DNA from 2 places in the Polaromonas sp. P1_F6 genome. Region 1 is predicted to be linked to the other one. Evidence: predicted binding sites of a transcription regulator. Region 1 holds the regulator's gene; the other holds the start of a gene.

Region 1 (18,900 bases):
GGAACCCGGCGGCTGGCCGATGGCGTGGGCATGCTGGTGGAGCAGGCAGCCGAAGCCTTTGCATGGTGGCGCGGCGTGCGGCCCGATACACGCGCTGCGATTGAACGCATCACCATTGCGCTGGTATGACATGACCTCAGCCTGCCCCCTATACTGCGCGAATGGACGAAACAGTACATTCGCAGGCAGCTTCGACCAAGGTGCGTGGGCGCAAAAGCAAGGCCCCGGCTGTGCAGACGGCCACGCGCACCAACGACCCGGCACGCACGATGGCCGGCATCCTCGAAGTGGCAACGGCCGAATTCGCCGAGAAGGGCCTGAGCGGCGCGCGCATCGACGAGATCGCGGCGGCCACCAAGACCAGCAAGCGCATGATCTATTACTACTTCGGCAGCAAAGAGGGGCTGTACCTCGCCGTGCTGGAGGAGTCGTACCGGCGCATGCGCAGCATCGAGGCGGAACTGCACCTGGAAGACCTGCTGCCGGAAGATGCGCTGCGCCGCCTGGTGGGCTTTACCTTCGACCATCACCACAGCAATCCGGGCTATATCCGGCTGGTGATGTCCGAGAACATGGAGCGCGGCAGCTACCTGGCCCAAAGCAAGATCATCCAGCAGCTCAATGTGCCGGCCATCGATGCCATCCGCAAGCTTTACGAGCGCGGCGTGGCGGCGGGCATATTTCGCATAGGCCTGGACCCGATCGACATCCATGCGTCGATTTCTGCGCTGACATTCTTCAATGTCTCCAACCAGCACACCTTCGGACTGATCTTCAAGAGCGACACCCAGTCGGGGCGCGCCATGACGGCGCGGCGCGACAGCATCATCGAAATGATCGTGCGCTTCGTGCGCAAGTAACTTCCGGATCGCGCCGGCCAGGGGCCGGCATGTCGGGTTTCTACCGATTCGTTTAAAACTAACTAGTTCGTACATTATGGATTAAAGCAATCTTCAACAGGCTCAGGGCTGGACGGCTGCGCGCGCAGCCACGCATAAAAAGGAGACAACATGGACAAGTGGATAGACCGGTTTTGCCGGGTGCTGGACGGCGTGATTGCGCTGTTCCTGGCGCTGATGGTGGTGCTGGTGTTCGGCAACGTGGTGTTGCGCTATGGCTTCAACTCGGGCATCAATCTGTCAGAGGAGCTGTCTCGCTGGCTGTTCGTCTGGCTGACCTTTCTCGGTGCCGTGGTGGCGATCAACGAGCGCGGGCATCTGGGCACCGACATGCTGGTGGGTCGCCTGGGCCCCAGGGGCAAGAAAATTTGCCTCGGCATCAGTTACCTGCTCATGCTTTTTGCCTGTTGGCTGATGTTCCGTGGTGCGTGGGAGCAGGTCAAGATCAACTGGACCACCACCAGTGCCGTGATGGAAGTGTCCATGAGCTGGTTCTACGGCTCGGGCATGGTGTTCGCCGTGCTCGGCGGCCTGTTGCTGCTGCGGGACCTGGTCCGGCTGCTCAGCGGCAAGACCGGGGACGGTGAGCTGATGATGATCAGGGAATCCGAAGACCAGCCGCATGAAGGAGGTCCGGCATGACCATCGCTATATTCCTCGGATCGCTGCTTGCCGCCATGGCGCTGGGCATCCCGATCGCGTTTTCATTGCTGCTGTGCGGCGCGGCGCTGATGTGGCACCTCGACATGTTTGACGCGCAGATCCTGGCACAGAACGTCGTGAACGGCGCCGACAGCTTTCCGCTGCTGGCCGTGCCCTTTTTCATGCTCGCCGGCGAGGTCATGAACGCAGGTGGCCTGTCGCGCCGCATCGTCAACCTCGCCATGGCCCTGGTCGGCCACATCAAGGGCGGCCTGGGCTATGTCACGATTGTGGCGGCAGTCATCATGGCGGCGCTGTCGGGCTCTGCCGTGGCCGATGCGGCTGCGCTGGCGTCGCTTTTGCTGCCCATGATGGTGGCCGCCGGCCATGACAAGGCGCGCTCCGCAGGGCTGATCGCATCGGCGGGCATTATCGCGCCGGTCATCCCGCCTTCGATTGCCTTTGTCATCTTCGGTGTGGCAGCCAATGTGTCAATTTCCAAATTGTTCCTGGCCGGCATCTTTCCCGGTCTCTTGCTGGGGTTGTCGCTGTGGCTCACCTGGTGGTGGCTGGTGCGCAAGGAAGTGGTGAAAGCCCCGCCGCGCAAGAGCCGTGCAGAAGTCCTGGTGGCGTTGAAGGAGTCGACCTGGGCGCTGGTGCTGCCGCTGATTGTGGTGTTCGGCCTGAAGTTCGGCATCTTCACGCCGACCGAGGCCGCTGTGGTTGCCGCGGTGTACGCAACGCTGGTTTCCGTACTAATCTACAAGGAGCTCACGCTGAGGAAGCTCTATCCGCTGTTCGTGGGCGCCGCCAAGACCAGCGCGATCGTGATGTTCCTGGTGGCCGCGGCCATGGTGTCGGCCTGGCTGATCACGGTGGCGCAGATACCGGGCCAGGTGGTTGCCCTGCTGCAGCCGCTTCTGGACAGCCCGAAGTTGCTGATGCTGGCCATCATGGTGCTGGTGATGGTGGTGGGAACCGCGCTGGACATGACACCCACCATCTTGCTGCTGACGCCGGTGCTCATGCCGGTCGTCAAGGCCGCCGGCATTGACCCGGTGTACTTTGGCGTGTTGTTCATCATCAACAACGCCATCGGGCTGATCACCCCGCCGGTGGGCACGGTGCTGAACACGGTGGCCGGGGTGGGCAAGGTGAGCATGGACGAAGTCACCAAGGGCGTGTTGCCCTTTATGTGGGCCCAGTTCGCCATCATGTTCCTGATGGTGGCTTTTCCGCAAATCGTCATCATCCCGGCGCGCTGGTTTTACGGCGGCTGACAACTTTCCGCGCTGCCGGGCGTGCTGGGTACGCCACGGCCGGCAGCCACGTCAAAGCGTACCGTGACACCTCATCCCCTCAAAAAACCGGAGACAACCATGAAACGCCTGTTTATCAAATCCGTCCTCGCTACCGTCGCCCTGGCGGCCTTCGGCATGGCCTCAGCCCAGGACATCAAGGAACGCACCGTCAAGTTCGCCACGCAAAACCCGGACGGCCACCCGATTGTGCTGGGCATGAAAAAATTCGCTGAAACCGTGGCAGCGAAATCGGGCGGCAAGATCAAGGTCAACCTCTTCCCCGGCGGTGTGCTGGGCGGCGATGCACCGAACATCTCCGCGCTGCAAGGCGGCACGCTGGAAATGGTGGTGATGAATTCCGGCATCCTGGCCAGCCAGGCCAAGGAATTTGCCGTTTTCGATTTTCCGTTCATGTTTGCAAGCTCGCAGGAAGCCGATGCCGTGGTGGATGGGCCTTTCGGGAAAATGATGCTCACCAAGCTCGATGCCAAAAACATCCATGGGCTGGCCTACTGGGAACTCGGCTTTCGCAACATCACAAACAGCAAGCGCCTCATCACCAAGGTGGACGACATTGCCGGCCTGAAACTGCGCGTGATTCCGAACGCCATCAACATCGACTGGGTGACCGCACTGGGCGCCAACCCGACGCCCATGGCTTTTCCCGAGGTTTATGCCGCGATGGAACAGAAAGCCATTGATGGCCATGAAAACCCGTTCACGGTCATCAACGCGAACAAGTTCTACGAAGTGCAAAAGTACCTGGCGGTGACCAACCACCAGTACAACCCGCAAACCGTCATCGTCAGCAAAAAGCTGTGGGACACCCTGAGCAATGATGAGAAAAAAATCTTCTCGGATGCGGCCGCCGAAGCTGCTGCGTACCAGCGCAAGGCCTCGCGTGAACAGTCCGGCACCGCGCTCGAAAACCTGAAGAAGAACGGCATGCAGGTCAGCGAGTTCAGCCCCGCAGAAATGGCCAAATTCCGCGAGAAGATGAAGCCCGTTATCGAGAAGCACTCGGCCATCGTGGGTGCCGATGTGGTCGGCGCACTGCAGGCAGAGCTCGCCAAACTGCGTAAATAGGATTTCACGCCCCGGCCGGCCCAGCGCACCGGAGCGCCGGGCTGGCCTGTTCTTTCATTCCGGTTCCGGGTATCTTTCCTTCATGAGCAAAATCCGCATCGCTGTCGCAGGGGCCGGCTACATCGGCCTGGCCCACATGGATGTGGCTCAAGAGAGCCCAACCTGCGTCCTTTCGGCCATTGTCGATCCTGCGCCGGCGGCAAAGGCTATCGCCGCCAGGGCGGGTGTTCCGCTGTACCCATCGCTGGATGAGCTGCTCAGCAAGGACCGCCCTGACGGCGTGATCCTTGCGACGCCGAACCAGCTGCATGTGCCGCAGGCCCTGCAATGCATCAAGGCCGGGGTGCCCATCCTGCTGGAAAAGCCCATTGCACCCACGCTGGCCGAAGGCGAGCAGCTGGTCAAGGCGGTCGCTGAGACGGGCGCCAAGGTACTGATCGGCCACCATCGCGCGCACAGCCCCATCATGGCCAAAGCGAAAGAAATCGTGGATTCGGGAAAACTCGGCAAGCTGGTTGCCGTGACGGGCAGTGCCACATTCTTCAAGCCCGACCGCTACTACGAAGACGCGTCATGGCGCCGCGAGATCGGCGGCGGCCCCATCCTCCTGAACATGATTCACGAGGTGCATAACCTGCGCATGCTGTGCGGTGACATCGTGGCAGTGCAGGCCTTTGCCTCCAATGCCACACGCGGTTTTCCGGTGGAAGACACGGTGGCCATCAATCTGCGTTTTGCCAACGGTGCGCTGGGCAGCTTCATGCTGTCGGACACCGCCGCATGCGCGCGCAGCTGGGAGCAGACCTCCCAGGAAAACAAGGCCTACCCAAGCTATGGCGACGAAGACTGCTACGTGATTTCGGGCACCAACGGAAGCCTGTCGGTTCCGACCATGCGCCTGAAAACCTACGCCAGGCCGGAAGATCGCTCCTGGTGGAAGCCGTTTGACGAGAGCGTGGCCGACATGGTGCGCGACGATCCCCTCAAGCACCAGCTGGAGCACTTCGGCGCCGTCATTCGTGGTGAAGCACCGCCGCTGGTCAGTGCCCGCGACGGCCTGCTGAACCTGCGCATCACCGAAGCCATCGCGCAGGCCGCCCAAACCGGCCAGGTGATCGAGTTGCCCGTTGGTTAAGCAGCTCGACCCTCCCACATACAAATCAAACCACGACAAACAACGTCAACAACCAGGAAAGAAATCACCATGAAAGTGCTCATGCTTCACGGCATCAACCACAACATGTTCGGCAAACGCGACCCGGCGCAGTACGGCACCATCACGCTGGACGAGATCAACACCAGCCTGCAGGCTTTGGGCCGGGAGCTCGGCGCCGAGGTGGAACATTTCCAGACCAACAGCGAATGTGACATGTGCGAACGGATTCACCAGGCATTCACCGACAAGGTCGACGCCGTGCTGATCAACGCCGGTGCCTGGACGCATTACAGCTACGGCATCCGCGACGCCCTGGCCATCCTCACGGTGCCGGTTGTCGAGCTTCACATGTCGAACATCCATGCCCGCGAGCCTTTCCGCCATGTGTCGGTGTTCGCTGAAATCGTCAAGGGGCAGATCTGCGGCTTTGGCGCTGACAGCTACCTGCTGGCTTTGCGCGCCGCTGTTTCGGCGATCAATGCCGCAAGGGTTTCGTAAATCATCAGAAAGAGAGCGGCCATGTCACAGGAGTTCGCTGGAAAAGTCATCGTTATAAGTGGCGCCAGCCGGGGCATCGGCCATGGCATCGCCGCTGCGTTTGCCGCACGCGGTGCGCAAACCGTTTTGGCCGCATCGTCCATTGAGAACCTGAAGACTGCAGCAGATGCAATTGCAGGCACTGGAGCACTCCGCCCTGAGGTATGTGCTGCGGATCTTCGAGGCGAAGAAGGTTGCAAAGCGGTATTCACCCTGGTGTCCGAAAAATTTGGACGCTGTGACGTGTTGGTTAATTCCGCGGGTGCCACGCGCGCCGGTGCGTTTCTGGACCTTCCGGAGGACGCATGGCATGACGGCTTTGCATTGAAGTTCTTCGGCTGTGTGAACTTGTGCCGCCTGTTTTGGCCGATGCTGAAAACTGCGGGTGGGCACGTTGTCAACATCATTGGCGGCGCTGCCCGTACGCCCGACCCGGGCTTCCTGATCGGTGGGTCGGTCAACGCTGCGATGCACAACTTCACCAAGGGCCTGTCCGGTCTTGGAAAGCGGGACGGCGTCAATGTCAACGCCATTCTTCCGGGCTTGACTGAAACCGGCCGTGTAGCGCAACTGTTTCAGCAGCGTGCAGCCGCAAGTGGAAAGCCCGTCGAAGAAGAACGACAGGCACAAATCGCACGCGAGGGACTCAGCCGGCTGGGGACACCCGAGGATGTCGCCGCACTTGCGATATTCCTGTGTTCGGAGAGTGCCCGCCACATTCAAGGCACGGCCATCGCTGTGGACGGCGGTGGCACCCCTGGCCTGTATTGATCGTCAAAGGCATCTTTGTTGCAGGCGAATGACCGTCAGCACTGATCATTCGGCATTATTTTCAACAGCGGTTTTAACTGCAAATTTCTGGAACCTCCATGATCAACGGCCATACCGAACTCATCGCCCACATCGGCTACCCGACGCATTCTTTCAAGGCGCCGATGATCTACAACCCCTACTTTGAACAGGCGGGAGTGAACGCGGTGGTCGTGCCCATGGGTTGCAAGACCGAAGACTACCCGGCCTTTCTGCGGTCGGTGTCTTGCCTGGAGAATTTCCGCGGCGCGCTGATCACCATGCCGCACAAGGTTACGACTGTCGATTTGCTGGACGAAGCCACACCCACAGTACGCATCGCCGGCGCCTGCAATGCCGTCAAACGCGACGCCAATGACAAGCTCGTGGGCGACATGTTCGACGGGGAAGGGTTTGTGCGCGGCGTGCAACGCAAGGGCTTTGATCCGCGCGGCAAGCGTGCCCTGGTCGTCGGCAGCGGCGGCGTGGGCTCGGCAATCGCTGCTTCGCTGGCCAAGGCCGGCGCGCGCGCGCTAGGGCTGTGCGACGTCAATGCGGCCTCCGCGCAGGCGCTGGCTGGGCGGCTGCGCCAGCATTACGCAACGCTGGAACTCCTCACAGGCTCAAACGACCCGGCGGGTTACGACCTGGTGGTCAACGCCACGCCCATGGGCATGAACGAAGGCGATCCGCTGCCCATGGACGTTTCACGTATCGCCGCCAACAGTTTTGTGGGCGAAGTGGTCATGAAGTCGGAGATGACCGCGTTTCTGGCAGCGGCCAAGGCGCGTGGCTGTACGGTGCAAGTGGGGTCCGACATGCTGTTCGAGCAGATCCCGGCCTACCTCGAGTTTTTTGGCCTGCCGACCACCACACCGGACGTCTTGCGATCGGTGGCCCGGCTGAGTTATTAAAAAAGTGTAAGAGGACGCGCGCACCGTGCGTCCTGGGTGGGAAGTGTTGGAATCAATGCTAAAAACGGCTGATTTCAGACGTTCATGGACATAATCCAGCATGGACAAACTCAAGCAGCTTGAATCGTTCGTGTCGGTTGCGACACGCGGCAGCCTGACCGCTGCCGCGAACGCCGAAGGCGTGGCGCCGGCCATCATGGGGCGTCGGCTTGATGCACTGGAAGGCCGCCTGGGCGTCAAGCTGTTGGTACGCACCACCCGGCGCATCACGCTCACACACGAAGGCAGCGCCTTTCTTGAAGACTGCCAGCGCCTGCTGATTGATTTTGCCAACGCCGAAGCCAGCGTTTCGGCCGGCGGCGTCAAGGCCAGCGGGCATCTGCGCATCACCGCGCCGGCCGGCTTTGGCCGCCGCCACGTGGCGCCACTGGTCACACGCTTTCGCGAAGTGCATGCCGATGTCACGATCTCGCTGAACCTGAGCGACCGGGTAGTTGACCTGGCCGGCGAGGGTTTTGACTGCGCAGTGCGCGTCGGCGACATGCCGGACTCTTCGCTGGTGAGCGTGCGCATGGCTGACAACCGCCGGCTGTGCGTGGCCACGCCGGTCTACCTGGCCCGCCACGGCACGCCCCAGCACCCCAGCGAGCTGGCGAAATTCGACTGCCTGACGCTGTCCAGCGACGCCTCGCAAACGCGGGGCTGGGCGTTCCGGGTCCAGGACGAATTGATCCATCTCAAGCCGGGCGGGCCGCTCGACTGCTCGGACGGCCAGGTCCTGCATGACTGGTGCCTGGGAGGGTACGGCATTGCCTGGCGCAGCACCTGGGAGGTCGAGGCAGAAATTGCCGCCGGCCAGCTGGTGGCGGTGCTGGAGGATTTTGCCGCGCCGCCCAACGGTATTTACGCCGTATTTCCGCAACGCAAACACTTGCCGCTGCGGGTTCGCCTTTGGCTGGATTTTCTGAAACACCATTACAGCCAACCGGAGTTCTGGTGCTCGTCGCCAGCCGCCACCACCACAAAACCCTGACTGGAAAGGATCCCGACGATGGTTCTCGAATCTCTTTTGGCCTATGCCCACCTGCTGGCGATTCTCACCATGGTGGTTTTTCTGGCGAGCGAGGCGGCGCTGTGCCGCACCGAGTGGCTGAACGCCGCCGTGATCGAGAGGCTCGGCAAGATCGACATGGTCTACGGCATCTCGGCCGGCGCGGTTTTCCTGACCGGCCTGGCGCGCGTGTTTCTGGGCAGCAAGGGCGCGGCCTGGTACGTCCACAACCCCTTGCTGTACGTCAAGCTCGTCATGTTCCTGGCGATTGGGCTGATTTCCATCAAGCCGACCATGATGTTTTTGCGCTGGCGCCGTGAGTTGCGCGCCAGCGGCGCCCTGCCCGATGCGCTGGAAGTCAAACAAGCGCGGCGGCTGGTGATGGTGCAGGCGCACATCCTGCCGTTCATTCCGCTGGCCGCCGTCTTTCTGGCCCGAGGCTTTGGTTAGGCACACACCCGCGCTGCAGCGTCAGGCTGAAAACAGGCCATGCACCAGCCAGAAGGCGGTGCCCCACATCATCAGCGCTACCAACAGGTCCATCGCGCGCCATATGGCCGGTGTGTTGAGCCTGCGCCCCACGCACCACAGCGCCACACCCAGGCCGGTAAACCACAGCAATGAACCCGTGATGGCGCCCAGGCCGAAGACGGCGTTGTCCGGCCGGGCGTAAGCCAGTGATGCGGTGCCGATGACCACGGCGGTGTCCAGCCATGCATGGGGGTTGAGCCACGACAGCGCCAGTGCCAGCCCGATGGCCTTGCGGCGCGGCATGGCCTCTGCGCCGGCCATATCGGGGTTCTGGGCAGACGCGTGCGCAGGCTGCAGAAAGCGCCGCATGGCCTGGGCGCCATACACCAGCAGCACCAGCGCGCCCGCGCCGGTCATGGCGCCCAGCAGCTTGTCGGAAAGACCGCCCAGTTGCGCAAGGCCGGCAACGCCTGCGGCGATCAGGGCCACATCGGTCAGCACACAGACGGCGACGGTGAGCCAGAGATGCTGGCGTAGCAGGCCCATTCGGATCACGTGAGCGTTCTGCGGGCCTATGGCCATGATGAGCGAGAGGCTGAGGACCATGCCAGTCAGGAAGGCGGGGGCGGTGAGCGGGTTCATGGCCGCAAGTGTGTGCCAGGGCTCATAATAGTTAAATAGAATTAACTAAAATTAGCTTTAGTCAATTATTAATTGATTTAGTAGGCGCCTAACAACATGCTCGATGCCCGACAACTTGAAGCATTGGCCGCCGTGATTGAGCACGGCAGTTTCGGCGAAGCCGCCAAGGCCCTGAGCCTGACGCTGGCTGCCGTGTCCCTGCGCATCAAGTCACTTGAAAACGCACTGGGGCAGCGGCTTCTGGTGCGCGGCAAACAGGTACGCGCCACGTCGGCCGGCCAGGCTTTGCTCGGGCACACCCGGCAGGTTCGCCTCATGGAGGGTGATCTGCTGGCCGGGCTGCAGGGCGGGGGAAAGCCCGCTCGCCTGCAAAGCCTCAGCGTGGCGGTGAACGCCGACTCCCTGAGCACGTGGTTCTTGCCGGGCGTGGCCTCAGCCCTGCACGCTAACGGCCTGCTGCTCGATGTCGTGGTGGACGATCAGGACCACACCCAGGAAGCCCTGAAAAGCGGGGATGTCACGGGCTGCGTCACCGCATTGGCGCAGGCCATGCGGGGCTGCGTGGCTGAACCGCTGGGCGTGATGCGTTACCGCTGCATGGCCTCGCCCGCGCTGGTGGCGCAGTGGAACGAGCCCGCGGCGGGTGGCAAGGCCGCACCGAACCGGCTGGCCCATCGCCTGCTGGCCAGCCCTGCCGTGATCTTCAACCGCAAGGACGCGCTGCAGGATACTTTTCTTGAACAGCATTTCGGGCTGCGCGACGCGCTGTACCCGCGCCACTTCGTGCCGGCGGTGGATGCGTTCGAGCTTGCGCTGGAGCTTGGCATGGGCTGGGGCATGGTGCCCGACCTGTTGCTGGCCGCGCGCACCCGCAAGCCGCCGCTGCAGGAAGTGCTGCCGGGCAGCACGGTCGACGTGCGGCTGTACTGGCAGCACTGGGCACGTGAATCCGTTGCGGCGCAGCGATTGACACAGGCGGTCAAGCAGGCGGCGCAGGGGCAGCTGCTGCAGGTGTGACGGTGCGTTTATAGATGAAAAGTACCGCTAGCGCTTTGTAGACAAGCGCAAACAGCTATCGAATTAATAGCGCCCAGGAGGAATATTGGCACAAAAAAAGCCCGCCATGACATTCATGGCGGGCTGGTTTGATCTGAAAAGACCGGCTTACTTGCTCAGGCACTCTTTCATGAAGGCTTTGCGTTCGTCGCCTTTTTTGCCCTTGGCGTCGACGTTGCAGGTTTTCATTTTGGTTTGCTGCGTTGGTGCTTCTTTCTTGGCGCTCAGGCACTCTTTCATGAATGCCTTGCGCTCATCGCCCTTCTTGCCTTCAGCGTCCTTGTTGCAGGCGCCCATTTTGGTTTGCTGTGCGGTTTTGGCTGGAGCGTCCGCGGCGTGCGCCACCGGAGACAAGGCCATCGAGACGGCAAAAACGGCGGCGATCAGGGATAACAGCTTTTTCATGGTGGCTCCATTGGGTTGGGAAACAGGTTTGAGTTCCGGCTGGAATTCCAACACATAACGCCGCGCCGGGCAAATTCGATGACCGGGTATCTGAGGGGTCCGAACGGCAGATGGCTTAACCGTAAAATCAGACCATGCTCTCGATTAAAAAAGACCTGCTCGCGGCTCTGGCCGCGGGGCTGGATGAACTTTCCCCCGGCGCAGGCGACAAAGCTGCCTTTGAATCCCCCAAGGTGGCGGCCCATGGCGACTTCGCCTGCACGGCCGCCATGCAGCTGGCCAAGCCGCTCAAGCTCAACCCGCGCCAGGTGGCCGAAAGCCTGCGCGCCAACCTGCTCAAGAAGCCCGCGTTTGAACGCTGGGTAGACGCCATCGAAATCGCCGGCCCCGGTTTCATCAACATCCGCCTGAAGCCCGCCGCCAAGCAGGAGACCGTGCGCGAAGTGCTGGCCGCCGGCGCGCAGTTCGGCGTGCAGCCGGCCGACCCGGCCCGCAAGATGATCGTCGAGTTCGTCTCGGCCAACCCGACCGGCCCGCTGCATGTGGGCCACGGCCGCCAGGCCGCGCTGGGCGATGCGATCTGCAACCTGTTCGCCACGCAAGGCGCCAAGGTCTGGCGCGAGTTTTATTACAACGACGCGGGCGTGCAGATCCAGACCCTGGCCACCAGCACACAGGCGCGCGCCAAAGGCATCAAGCCCGGTGACGCCGGCTGGCCCGAGTCGGCCTACAACGGCGACTACATCGCCGACATCGCGGCCGACTTTCTGGCCAAAAAGACCGTCAAGTCGGACGACCGCGAATACACCGCCTCGGGCGACGTGGAAGACATGGACTCGATACGCCAGTTCGCCGTGGCCTATCTGCGCCACGAGCAGGACCTGGACTTGAAGGCCTTCTCGGTGAAGTTCGACAACTACTACCTTGAGTCCAGCCTGTACAGCTCGGGCCGTGTCGATAGCGCCGTGGCCAGACTGAAAGAGGCCGGCAAGACCTACGAGCAGGATGGCGCGCTGTGGCTGAAGTCGACCGACTACGGCGACGACAAAGACCGCGTGATGAAAAAGAGCGACGGCAGCTACACCTACTTCGTCCCCGACGTGGCCTACCACCTGGCCAAGTGGGAGCGCGGCTTCGGCAAGGCCATCAACATCCAGGGCATGGACCACCACGGCACCATTGCCCGCGTGCGCGCCGGGCTGCAGGCCGCCGGCGAAGGCATTCCCCAGGGCTACCCCGACTACGTCCTGCACACCATGGTGCGCGTGGTGCGCAACGGCGAAGAGGTCAAAATTTCCAAGCGCGCCGGAAGCTACGTCACCTTGCGCGACCTGATCGAATGGACCAGCGCCGACGCCGTGCGCTTCTTTTTGCTCAGCCGCAAGCCGGACACCGAATACATCTTCGACATTGACCTGGCGCTGGCCAAAAACAATGAAAACCCGGTGTATTACGTGCAGTACGCGCATGCGCGCATCTGCTCCATCCTCACCACCTGGGCCGGCCAGGGTGGCGACGAAGCCAGCCTCAAAGCTGTCGACCTCTCGGCGCTGGACAGCCCGCAGGCGCAGTCATTGATGCTGCTGCTGGCCAAGTACCCCGACATGCTGACCAACGCGGCTGACGGATTTGCACCGCACGACGTGGCTTTTTACCTTCGTGAGCTGGCGGCCAGTTATCACAGCTATTACGATGCCGAGCGCATCCTGGTGGACGACGAAGCTGTGAAGCTTGCCCGTCTGGCGCTGGTCGCCGCGACTGCGCAGGTGTTGCACAATGGCCTCGCAGTGCTGGGCGTGAGCGCCCCGCGCAAGATGTAAACCGTGGCGAAAACCATGCGAATTTCAGGACAAGGCAATGAACGTGGGCAAGGTATGAATACACAACGAGGCGGAACCCTGTTGGGGTTGATCATTGGCGCGCTGATCGGCCTGGGCGCGGCGCTGGCGGTAGCGGTTTACATCACCAAGGTGCCGGTTCCTTTCATGAACAAGAGCCAGGCACGCAACCCCGACAGCGACGCTGTTGAAGCCAAGAAAAACAAGGACTGGAACCCGAACGCCCCGCTGGCCGGCAAAAACCAGCCCAAGCCGCCTCCTCCGGCAGCGGTTGAGGTGCCTGGTGTTCCAGTACCCGACCCCTCCGCCGGAGCCACCCCCAAGGCCGCCGCTTCAGCGCCGGCCAAAGTGGCCAAACCAGCGCCTGCCGATCCGCTGGGCGATCTGGCAAAGGCCAAGGTCGAAGGCCTGTCATCCGGTCCGGGAGCGGATCCCTTCAGCTATTTCATTCAGGCCGGTGCCTTTCGCACGCCGGAAGATGCGGAACAGCAACGCGCCAAGTTGCTGCTGCTGGGCATGCAGGCCAAAGTGACGGAACGCGAGCAGGCTGGCCGCACCGTGTACCGCGTGCGTCTTGGCCCTTTCGACAAGAAGGAAGATGCCGACAAGGCCAAGGAGCGCCTGGACAACAATTCCATTGAAACCGCGCTGGTCCGGGTCCAGCGCTGAAGCCCTCGTCCAACGATAGGCTGAACTTTTCACGAGGCTGGTGTACAAACCCCTATACCCCGCGCCACGAGGCATCCGCCAGAGGGGCGGTTTCCGGGCTATTTCTGTCATTCCAGGAGAAAAATCTGATGCAACGCCGTGAGTTTTCGTTTTCAGCCGCCGCCCTGGGCGGCATCGCCGCCCTGCCCACCCTGGCACAAGCCCAGGCCAAGGCCTTCAAGGACGGCGAGGATTACCTGACGCTGGACAAGCCGGCGCCGACCGAAGCCGCCGCCGGCCGGGTCGAGGTGGTGGAATTCTTCTGGTACAACTGCCCCCATTGCAACGCCTTCGAGCCGCAATTCGAAGCCTGGATGAAGCAGATCCCCAAGGACGTGTCCGTGCGGCGTGTTCCAGTGTCCTTCCGGCCCGATTTCGAACCTCAGCAGCGCCTGTATTACGTGCTTGAGGCCATGGGAAAAATTGAGGAACTTCACAAGAAGGTGTTTGCCACGATTCATGTGGAAAAACAACCGCTTAACACGCCCGAGCTGATAGCTGCATGGGCTGAAAAGCAGGGCCTCAACAAGGCCAAATTCGTTGAGTTCTACAACTCCTTTTCGGTCGCCTCCAAGGCGCGCAAGGCCACACAGCTGCAGGACAGCTACAAAGTGGCCGGCGTGCCGTCGCTGGGTATCGCCGGGCGTTATTACACCTCGTCGGACCAGACCCAAACCATGACCCGCGCGCTGCAGGTCACAGATCACCTGATCGCCCAATCCCGCAAGGCCAAATAAAGAAAGCGCCCGCGGCCGTGCGCCGCGCCAAACACCGGCTCAAAAAACCCGCCCGATTTCCGGCGGGTTTTTTTATGCCCCTAATATTCCCCGTGCAAGCCATTCCCGCAGCTGGCATGGCTACAATGACCCAACACCAAGCAGCAAGATTCGTGCCTTATGAAACACCCCATTTTTTCCCTCATCCTGCCGGTCATCCTGGCGCTGGGGTCGGCTTTCCCGGCCGCTGCCGAAAAAGCTGATCGGGACAAACCCATGAACGCGGAGGCAGATGCCCTGCGTTATGACGACCTGAAGCAAACCAGCGTTTTTACCGGCAATGTGGTGATCACCAAGGGCACGACCATCGTGCGCGGCGAGCGCGTTGACGTCATGCAGGATCCCGAGGGCTACCAGCAGGCGGTGTCCGTCGCGGCGCCCGGCAAGCTGGCGTTTTACCGGAAAAAGCGTGACGGCGTAGACGAGTACATCGAAGGCGAAGGCGAACGCATTGAATATGACAGCCGCGCCGACCTGGTGAAGTTCATCAAGCGGGCGGTGGTGCGCCGCTACAACGGTGCCACCCTGGTGGACGAAACCACCGGCAGCCTGATTGTTTATGACAACAACACCGACGTCTTCACCGTGGATGGGGGCGCGCAAAACCGTACGGCCAGCAACCCCACGGGGCGGGTTCGCGCCATGCTGTCACCCCGCGCGACAGCCTCGGCACCCGTTGCGGCACCGCCCGCGGGCCCAGCCCCGGTTCTGCGCCCCAGCACGACGCTGGGCAATGAAAAGAACTAGAAAGACCTGCACAGATGGATGTGGTGACTGACACTTCAGCGGCCCCGGCCGCTCCTGCCCTGACCCCCAGCCGCCTTGTTGCGCAAGGTCTGCAAAAATCGTACGGCAGCCGCAAGGTGGTGCAGGACGTTTCGCTGTCCGTGCAAAAAGGCGAAGTCGTGGGCCTGCTGGGCCCCAACGGCGCGGGCAAAACGACCTCGTTCTACATGATCGTGGGCCTGGTGCGCGCCGATGCAGGCGAAATTTCCATCGACGGCGAGTCGGTCGAGCACATGCCGATTCACCTGCGTGCCCGCCTGGGCCTGAGCTACCTGCCGCAGGAAGCGTCGATTTTCCGCAAGCTCACGGTGGAAGAAAACGTGCGTGCCGTGCTGGAGCTGCAGCTCGACAAAACCGGAAAACCGCTGGGGCGCGCAGACATCGAGTCGCGGCTCGACGCCCTGCTGCAGGATTTGCGGGTAGATCATTTGCGCAATTCACCGGCACCGGCGCTCTCGGGCGGCGAGCGCCGCCGGGTCGAAATCGCGCGGGCGCTGGCAACCCAGCCGCGCTTCATCCTGCTGGATGAGCCCTTTGCCGGTATCGACCCCATTGCCGTGATCGAAATCCAGCGCATCATCGGTTTCCTCAAATCGCGCGGCATCGGCGTGCTGATCACCGACCACAACGTGCGTGAAACACTGGGCATTTGCGACCACGCCTACATCATCAGCGACGGCCACGTGCTGGCGCAAGGCACACCGTCCGAGATCGTGAATAACGCCGATGTGCGCCGCGTCTATCTCGGCGAACACTTCAAGATGTAGAACATGGTTCCCCCCTGTTGTCGCTCACTTCGTGTAGCTCCCTCTCCCCCTCCGGGGACGGCGCCTGCGGCCTGGCAAAGCCAGTTCCGCGGCGCCCGCTGGTTAAAGACGTATTGCCTCAACCTTCCGCAAGTTTGAAAATCCAGTGAAACAAGGTCTGTCACTCCGCGTCTCGCAGCATCTTGCGCTGACACCTCAACTACAGCAGTCGATCCGGCTGTTGCAGCTGTCGACGCTTGAGTTGAGCCAGGAGGTCGAGCAGATGCTCGACGAAAACCCGTTTCTGGAAGTGTCGGAAGAGACGGCGGTGCGCGAAGAGTTTGGGCTGGAGCACATCAACACGCCGGTAAGCCAGGACAGCCGCGAGTTTGAATCTGCTACGGATTCGATAGCTGGCGGCGCAGACGAGACTAGCGCTACAGCCCCGAATGACGCAGAAGTCAGTGCGGAGCCCAAGCTCGAGGAAAGCTGGGAAGGCGATGGCACGGTAGAAACCACGCCCGACGACAGCGAGTGGGGAAGCGACGCACCGGCGCGCAAGAACAACAATGAAGAGAGCGAAGCCGAGGCCTCCGACCTCACGGGCAGCCATGAGTCGCTGCAGGACCACCTGCACCGGCAATCGCTGAGCTTGCGCCTGTCGGAGGAAGACCGTGCCGCGCTGCACTTCCTCATTGAATCGCTCAACGACGACGGCTACCTTGAAGACAGCCTGGCGTCGCTCGCGGCCGGTCTTGCAAGAGATGACATGGCGCAGGCGGAAGAACTGGAGCAGCGTTTTGCGATGGCGCTCAAGCTGCTGCACCACATGGAGCCTGCCGGTGTCGGTGCGCGCAACCTGGCGGAATGCCTGAGCCTGCAGCTGCTGGACTGCAAGGACTGCGAAGAAACCCGCGCAGCCATTGCCATGTGCAAGCAACCGATGGAGCTGCTGGCCAAGCGCGACGTGAAACGCCTGTCGCACCTGTGCGGTTTCACCGAAGCCGCCATCAAGGGCGCGATCACGGTGATAGGCCGGCTCGATCCCAAGCCCGGGCGCCGCTTCGTGAACGTGGAGCGCAACCTGATCGTGCCCGACGTCATCGTCATCAAGTCGGGCCGGGGCTTCAAGGTTTCGCTCAATGGCGACGTCATGCCGCGCCTGCGCGTGCACGACATTTATGCCAATGCCCTCAAGCAGCACAAGGGCCAGGGCGGCCAGGCGCTGCAGCAGCGCCTGCAGGAGGCCCGCTGGTTCATCAAGAACATCCAGCAGCGCTTTGACACCATCCTGCGCGTGAGCAGTGCGATTGTGGAACGGCAGAAAAATTTCTTCACGCACGGTGAACTCGCCATGCGCCCGCTGGTGCTGCGCGAAATCGCCGACGAGCTGGGCCTGCATGAGTCCACCATCTCCCGCGTGACCACGGCCAAGTACATGGGCACCCCTTTCGGCACCTTTGAGCTCAAGTATTTCTTCGGCTCCGCGCTCGGCACCGAAACCGGCGGCAATGCTTCCAGCACGGCGGTACGCGCGCTCATCAAACAATTTGTCTCGTCCGAAAGCCTCAAGAAACCGCTCAGCGACAACCAGATTTCCGAAATGCTCAAGGAGCAGGGCATTGAATGCGCACGCCGCACCGTGGCCAAGTACCGCGAAGCCCTGCGCATAGCGCCCGCCAACCTGCGCAAATCACTCTAGCCGCCCAATCAGGCCGCGCTGCCCGTCCCTCAAAGTCAGTCATGAATCAACTCCAATTGTTTTTACCGTGCGCCGCAGGCGTCGAAACCCTGCTGGCCACCGAGGTCAAGCGTGTCACCGGGATCGACGGCAAAGCCTGGCGCGCCGGCGTGCAGCTGCAGGCGTCGTGGCGCGACGCGTTGCAGCTCAACCTGCACAGCCGGCTGGCGCAGCGTGTACTGATCGAACTGCAGCATAACCAGTACCGCAGTGAGCAAGACCTCTACAACGCTGCTGCCAACGTGGCCTGGGAAATCTGGTTCACGCCCAAGCAGACCTTCAAGGTCGAGATCACCGCCCAGCACAGCCCGCTGCAAAGCCTGAACTTCGCGGCGCTGAAGATCAAGGACGCGATCGCCGACCGCTTTCGCGCCAAGTTCGACGACGTGCGCCCCAGCGTCGACACGCGCTGGCCCGACGTGCGCGTCTACGTGCACCTGACGACGGACACCGTCACGGTCTACATCGACACCTCGGGTGAGCCGCTCTTCAAGCGCGGCTGGCGTGAAGACAAGGGTGATGCCCCGCTGAAGGAAACCCTGGCCGCCGCCATGATTGCCGCCAGCGGCTGGGACCAGCTCTGCAAAGAAGGCGTGCCGCTCTATGACCCCTGCTGCGGCTCGGGCACCATCGCGATTGAAGCCGCGCAGATCGCGTGCAACATCGCACCCGGCATCAACCGCCGTTTTGCCTTCCAGAAGTACCTGCCTTTCCAGGGCCATGTCTGGGACGGTCTGCTCGACCAGGCCGAAGCCGCCATCACCGAACCTACCGCGCCGGTGTTCGGCAGCGACGTGTCTTTCCGCATGGTTGACTTTGCCGAGCGCAATGCCGAACGTGCCGGTGTGGCCAATGCGGTGGAATTCCGCGGCGGCGACGCGCTGCAGCGTATGCCACCTGCGCCTTCGGGCGTGATGCTGGTGAACCCGCCTTACGGCGAACGGATCGATGTGGCAGGCGTGGCCGGCATCACCGGCCTGCAGGGACGCGACCAGCGCCGCCAGCAAGGACATGCCGAAGGACGCGTGCAGCAGGACCACCGCAACCAACCCATCGATGAATTTGGCCAGCCGCTGAACCGGGACAGCGGCGATCGGGGCGACACGCGTGAAGAGCCCGCCTTCGAGACTTCGCGCGACCGTTCTGCCAATCCCGGCCGCGAACAGGCACAAAACGCCTGGGGCGAAGAAGCGACGGAGTTTTTTCCGCAACTGGCCGCGCACTGGAAGAAAAACTACGCCGGCTGGACCGCTCACGTGCTCACGCCCGACCTCAAACTGCCGGGCAAGATGCGCCTGAAAGAATCGCGGCGCGTGCCGATGTGGAATGGTCCCATCGAATGCCGCCTGTTCCGCT
Region 2 (3,508 bases), on a different contig from region 1:
CTTCAGGCCGTTCACACCCCAGAGGCAGGCGAAGCCGGCGATCAGGCCGATGATCAGGCCGCCGCCGATGCCGACGTTGCCGGCTGCGGGCGTGATGGCCACCAGGCCGGCGACGGCGCCGGACGCTGCGCCCAGCATCGAGGCCTTGCCGCGCATCAGCGCCTCACCGACGCACCATGCCAGCACAGCGGCAGCGGTAGCACCCAGCGTATTGATGAAGGCCAGGGCGGCGAAGCCGTTGGCTTCCAGGGCGGAGCCGGCGTTGAAGCCGAACCAGCCCACCCACAGCAATGCGGCACCGACCATGGTTAGCGTGAGGCTGTGAGGGGCCATGGCTTCCTTGCCGTAGCCGATACGCTTGCCGATGCAGAAGGCGCCGACCAGGCCGGCGACAGCGGCGTTGATGTGCACCACAGTACCGCCCGCAAAATCCAGGGCGCCCATTTGCCAGATATAACCGCCCTTGGCGCTCATGGCGTCGGCGACTTCCTTGCCGGTGTAGGCGTCAGGGCCCATCCAGAACCAGACCATGTGGGCGATAGGTGCGTAGCTGAAGGTGAACCAGATTGCCATGAACAGCAGCACTGCGGAGAACTTGATGCGTTCGGCAAAGGCGCCGACGATCAGCGCGCAGGTGATGCCGGCAAATGTAGCCTGGAAGGCGGCGAACACGATCTCGGGGATCACGACACCCTTGCTGAAGGTGGCGCCATTGGCAAAGGTGCCCGCAACGTTGTCCCAGATGCCCTTCATGAAGAGCCGGTCGAAGCCGCCGAAGAAGGCGTTGCCTTCGGTGAAGGCCAGACTGTAGCCATAGATAAACCACAGCACGACGATCATCGAGAACGTCACCATGACCTGCATCAGGACCGACAGCATGTTCTTGCTGCGGACCAGACCGCCGTAGAACAGCGCCAGGCCGGGCACGGTCATCATGATGACCAGCAGCGTGGAAACCATCATCCAGGCGGTGTCGCCTTTGTTGGGAACGGGCGCAGCGGCAGCCGGTGCAGAGGCTGCTGCTGCAGCGGCGGGTGCTGTCGCTGCGGCAGGCGCGGCGGCGGAAGCAGCAGCTTCAGCCGGCTTGGCTTCTGCGGCGGAAGCGGCGGGTGCAGCTGCCGGGGCCTGCGCCATCACGGCGCCGGTCGTCAGCAGGCTCAGTCCCAGTACAAGGGAGGCAAGTAGTTTTTTCATGTCTATGTTCTCTTCGTTTTTTGGGGTAAGCCTTACAGCGCTTCCTTGCCGGTTTCACCGGTACGGATGCGCACGACCTGCTCGAGGTTGTAAACAAAAACCTTGCCGTCGCCGATCTTGCCGGTGCGGGCGGCGCCCTCAACCGCTTCAATCACGCGATCCACCAGCTCGTCGGAGACTGCTGCTTCGATCTTGACCTTGGGCAGAAAATCGACGACATACTCGGCGCCGCGGTACAGCTCGGTATGGCCTTTCTGGCGGCCGAAGCCTTTGACTTCAGTCACAGTAATGCCTTGCACGCCAATGCCGGAAAGCGCTTCACGCACTTCGTCCAGCTTGAACGGTTTAATGATGGCCGTTACGAGTTTCATTTTCAGGTTTCCTCCAGGGATGAATAGGGAAGCAGCATCGTCAAGCACCACCTCAGCCGGATTAAGGCTTTTGTACGAGTCATTGCTGATGGAGTCTCCGTAGAAGCTCCAAAGGTTGGCAACTTGCGTGGATTCTTAGCAGGTAACGTGCCAAAGACGCTTTGCATGGATGACCGGCCTGCCCTTGAACTTCGAGCGAACCTCCGCGAATTGCGCCGGATATGATGCACCAATAAAGGGCAGTCAAGCGCACAATTTTGGAGCATAAAACCAAAAAGGCATCACCAAGCCTGTCTTTAGTGCACGGCGGTCTTCTGCAACGTTCGTTTCTGGGACGGTCAGCACCAGGAGATCGGCGGCAGGAATGCCACGGCGGATCCCGGCACTGACACAACCAGGCAAGTGCGCGGGACAAAAGTGAGTGCCGCTATCGGATGCAGTGGGGCACACCTTTCTGGTGAACCGGCGGGTGGCTTCCCTCGCTAGGCGATACTCGTCTTACGTGAAGGTCTGGTGCGCCTGCAACCCGGGATGGCCTCGGGTTCAGTTGTGATGCCGCCTCTGAGGGAGGGAGTTTCGAATGAGCTTGTCTTTAGTGCATAGCCGCGCCTTGTTGGGCCTGGAAGCAAGGCCGGTGCAGGTGGAGGTGCATCTTGCCAACGGTTTGCCCAGCTTTACGCTGGTCGGGCTTGCGGAAACGGAAGTCAAGGAAGCGCGTGAACGCGTGCGCTCGGCCATCCAGAACGCCGGACTGGAATTTCCCGCCAATAAACGCATTACGGTCAATCTGGCACCCGCCGACCTTCCCAAGGATTTTATTTACCCCTCATAGATATACACCGGTTTTGCTTCTAGCCAAGTTGAAGTTACCAATTAAGTATTCCATACGCTACCTGCCCAGTATCGACACTTCTGGCGCGTTGTTAACTGTTAAAAGAGTAAATATTCAATCAAATCAAGACATTAGAAGAGGGAACGCTTTTCGCGGCTCGTTTTCGGCGTGAGCCGCTTCTATTCGAATTTCCCCGATGTTTGCGGTCATCAACAAGCCATGTATAGTATTGAGTAAATTAACTCAATATCATGTTTATTCGACCAATCTATGCGCAGATTGAGACGCGACTTCGCGAAACTCCTAGGCGTATTCAGATCCTTGCAGGCCCCCGCCAAGTGGGCAAAACTACGCTTGTCACCCAGCTCTTAGAGCGCCGTTCAGTGCAGTCGGCAGCTTTCGTGTCTGCGGACCTGCAGACTCCGCCCGTGCTGTCCTATGCCATGCCAATCGGGTTAACCTCAGCCGCATTACCCGGCGCGCCCGCTGACACACGTTGGCTTGAAGAACATTGGAATCAAGCAATGGTTTTGGCAGCCCAGTGGGCGCAAAGCGGGACCGATGTTCCATTCGTGTTTATCGTCGACGAGATACAAAACATTCCTAATTGGTCCGCTGCAGTGAAGGGGTTATGGGACAAAAGCCTAGCCCTCAAAACCCCAATGCAAGTAGTCCTCCTCGGCTCCGCTCCGCTTCTGATCAACCGCGGGCTGTCTGATAGTCTCGCCGGCCGCTACGAGCAACTGCGCATGACGCACTGGTCTTTTGAGGAAATGAACGGTGCGTTCGATTTCGACCTGGATCAGTACATCTATTTCGGTGGATTCCCTGGAAGTGGAACTGACATTGGCGATGAACCCAGGTGGCGGGATTACATCAACGGCAGTTTGATCTATCCAAACCTGGAACGGGATATTCTTCAGATGGTGCGCGTAGGTAAACCGGCGCTACTGAAGCAGTTGTTCTTGCTGGCGTGCGCACACTCTGGGCAGATTGTTGCGCTCACAAAGTTTCTGGGACAACTTGATGATGCCGGGAATGTCACTACTCTGGCACGTTACCTAGACTTACTGCAGCAAGCTGGACTGGTCGCCGGACTCCAAAAATACGC

Evidence for each region. Region 1 encodes sigma-54, which starts transcription at its own class of promoters, with help from an activator protein. Its sites were predicted from a motif close to TGGCANGNAANCTGCTTT; they were not measured.
Region 2: glnK (P-II family nitrogen regulator) is a predicted target of sigma-54. The motif match lies at 1,701-1,718, and genes of this name have one in related genera.

What each region holds. Positions count from the first base shown of each region.
Region 1 covers NZ_JBFUBQ010000004.1:345,524-364,423, forward strand. Annotated here, with positions in the region: gene aroE (shikimate dehydrogenase) at 1-129, shown strand, start outside; gene AC1DY9_RS15015 (TetR family transcriptional regulator) at 162-860, shown strand; gene AC1DY9_RS15020 (TRAP transporter small permease) at 1,011-1,541, shown strand; gene AC1DY9_RS15025 (TRAP transporter large permease subunit) at 1,538-2,821, shown strand; gene AC1DY9_RS15030 (TRAP transporter substrate-binding protein) at 2,921-3,928, shown strand; gene AC1DY9_RS15035 (Gfo/Idh/MocA family protein) at 4,011-5,063, shown strand; gene aroQ (type II 3-dehydroquinate dehydratase) at 5,133-5,582, shown strand; gene AC1DY9_RS15045 (SDR family oxidoreductase) at 5,604-6,392, shown strand; gene AC1DY9_RS15050 (shikimate dehydrogenase family protein) at 6,491-7,324, shown strand; gene AC1DY9_RS15055 (LysR family transcriptional regulator) at 7,425-8,357, shown strand; gene AC1DY9_RS15060 (DUF2214 family protein) at 8,376-8,825, shown strand; gene AC1DY9_RS15065 (LysE/ArgO family amino acid transporter) at 8,847-9,488, opposite strand; gene AC1DY9_RS15070 (HTH-type transcriptional regulator ArgP) at 9,585-10,505, shown strand; gene AC1DY9_RS15075 (PsiF family protein) at 10,653-10,949, opposite strand; gene argS (arginine--tRNA ligase) at 11,084-12,769, shown strand; gene AC1DY9_RS15085 (SPOR domain-containing protein) at 12,824-13,456, shown strand; gene AC1DY9_RS15090 (thiol:disulfide interchange protein DsbA/DsbL) at 13,585-14,232, shown strand; gene lptA (lipopolysaccharide transport periplasmic protein LptA) at 14,392-15,018, shown strand; gene lptB (LPS export ABC transporter ATP-binding protein) at 15,033-15,824, shown strand; gene AC1DY9_RS15105 (RNA polymerase factor sigma-54) at 15,970-17,505, shown strand; gene AC1DY9_RS15110 (THUMP domain-containing class I SAM-dependent RNA methyltransferase) at 17,547-18,900, shown strand, end outside.
Region 2 covers NZ_JBFUBQ010000010.1:84,784-88,291, forward strand. Annotated here, with positions in the region: gene AC1DY9_RS21210 (ammonium transporter) at 1-1,194, opposite strand, end outside; gene glnK (P-II family nitrogen regulator) at 1,227-1,565, opposite strand; partial or broken gene AC1DY9_RS21220 (magnesium chelatase domain-containing protein) at 2,146-2,379, shown strand; gene AC1DY9_RS21225 (ATP-binding protein) at 2,649-3,508, shown strand, end outside.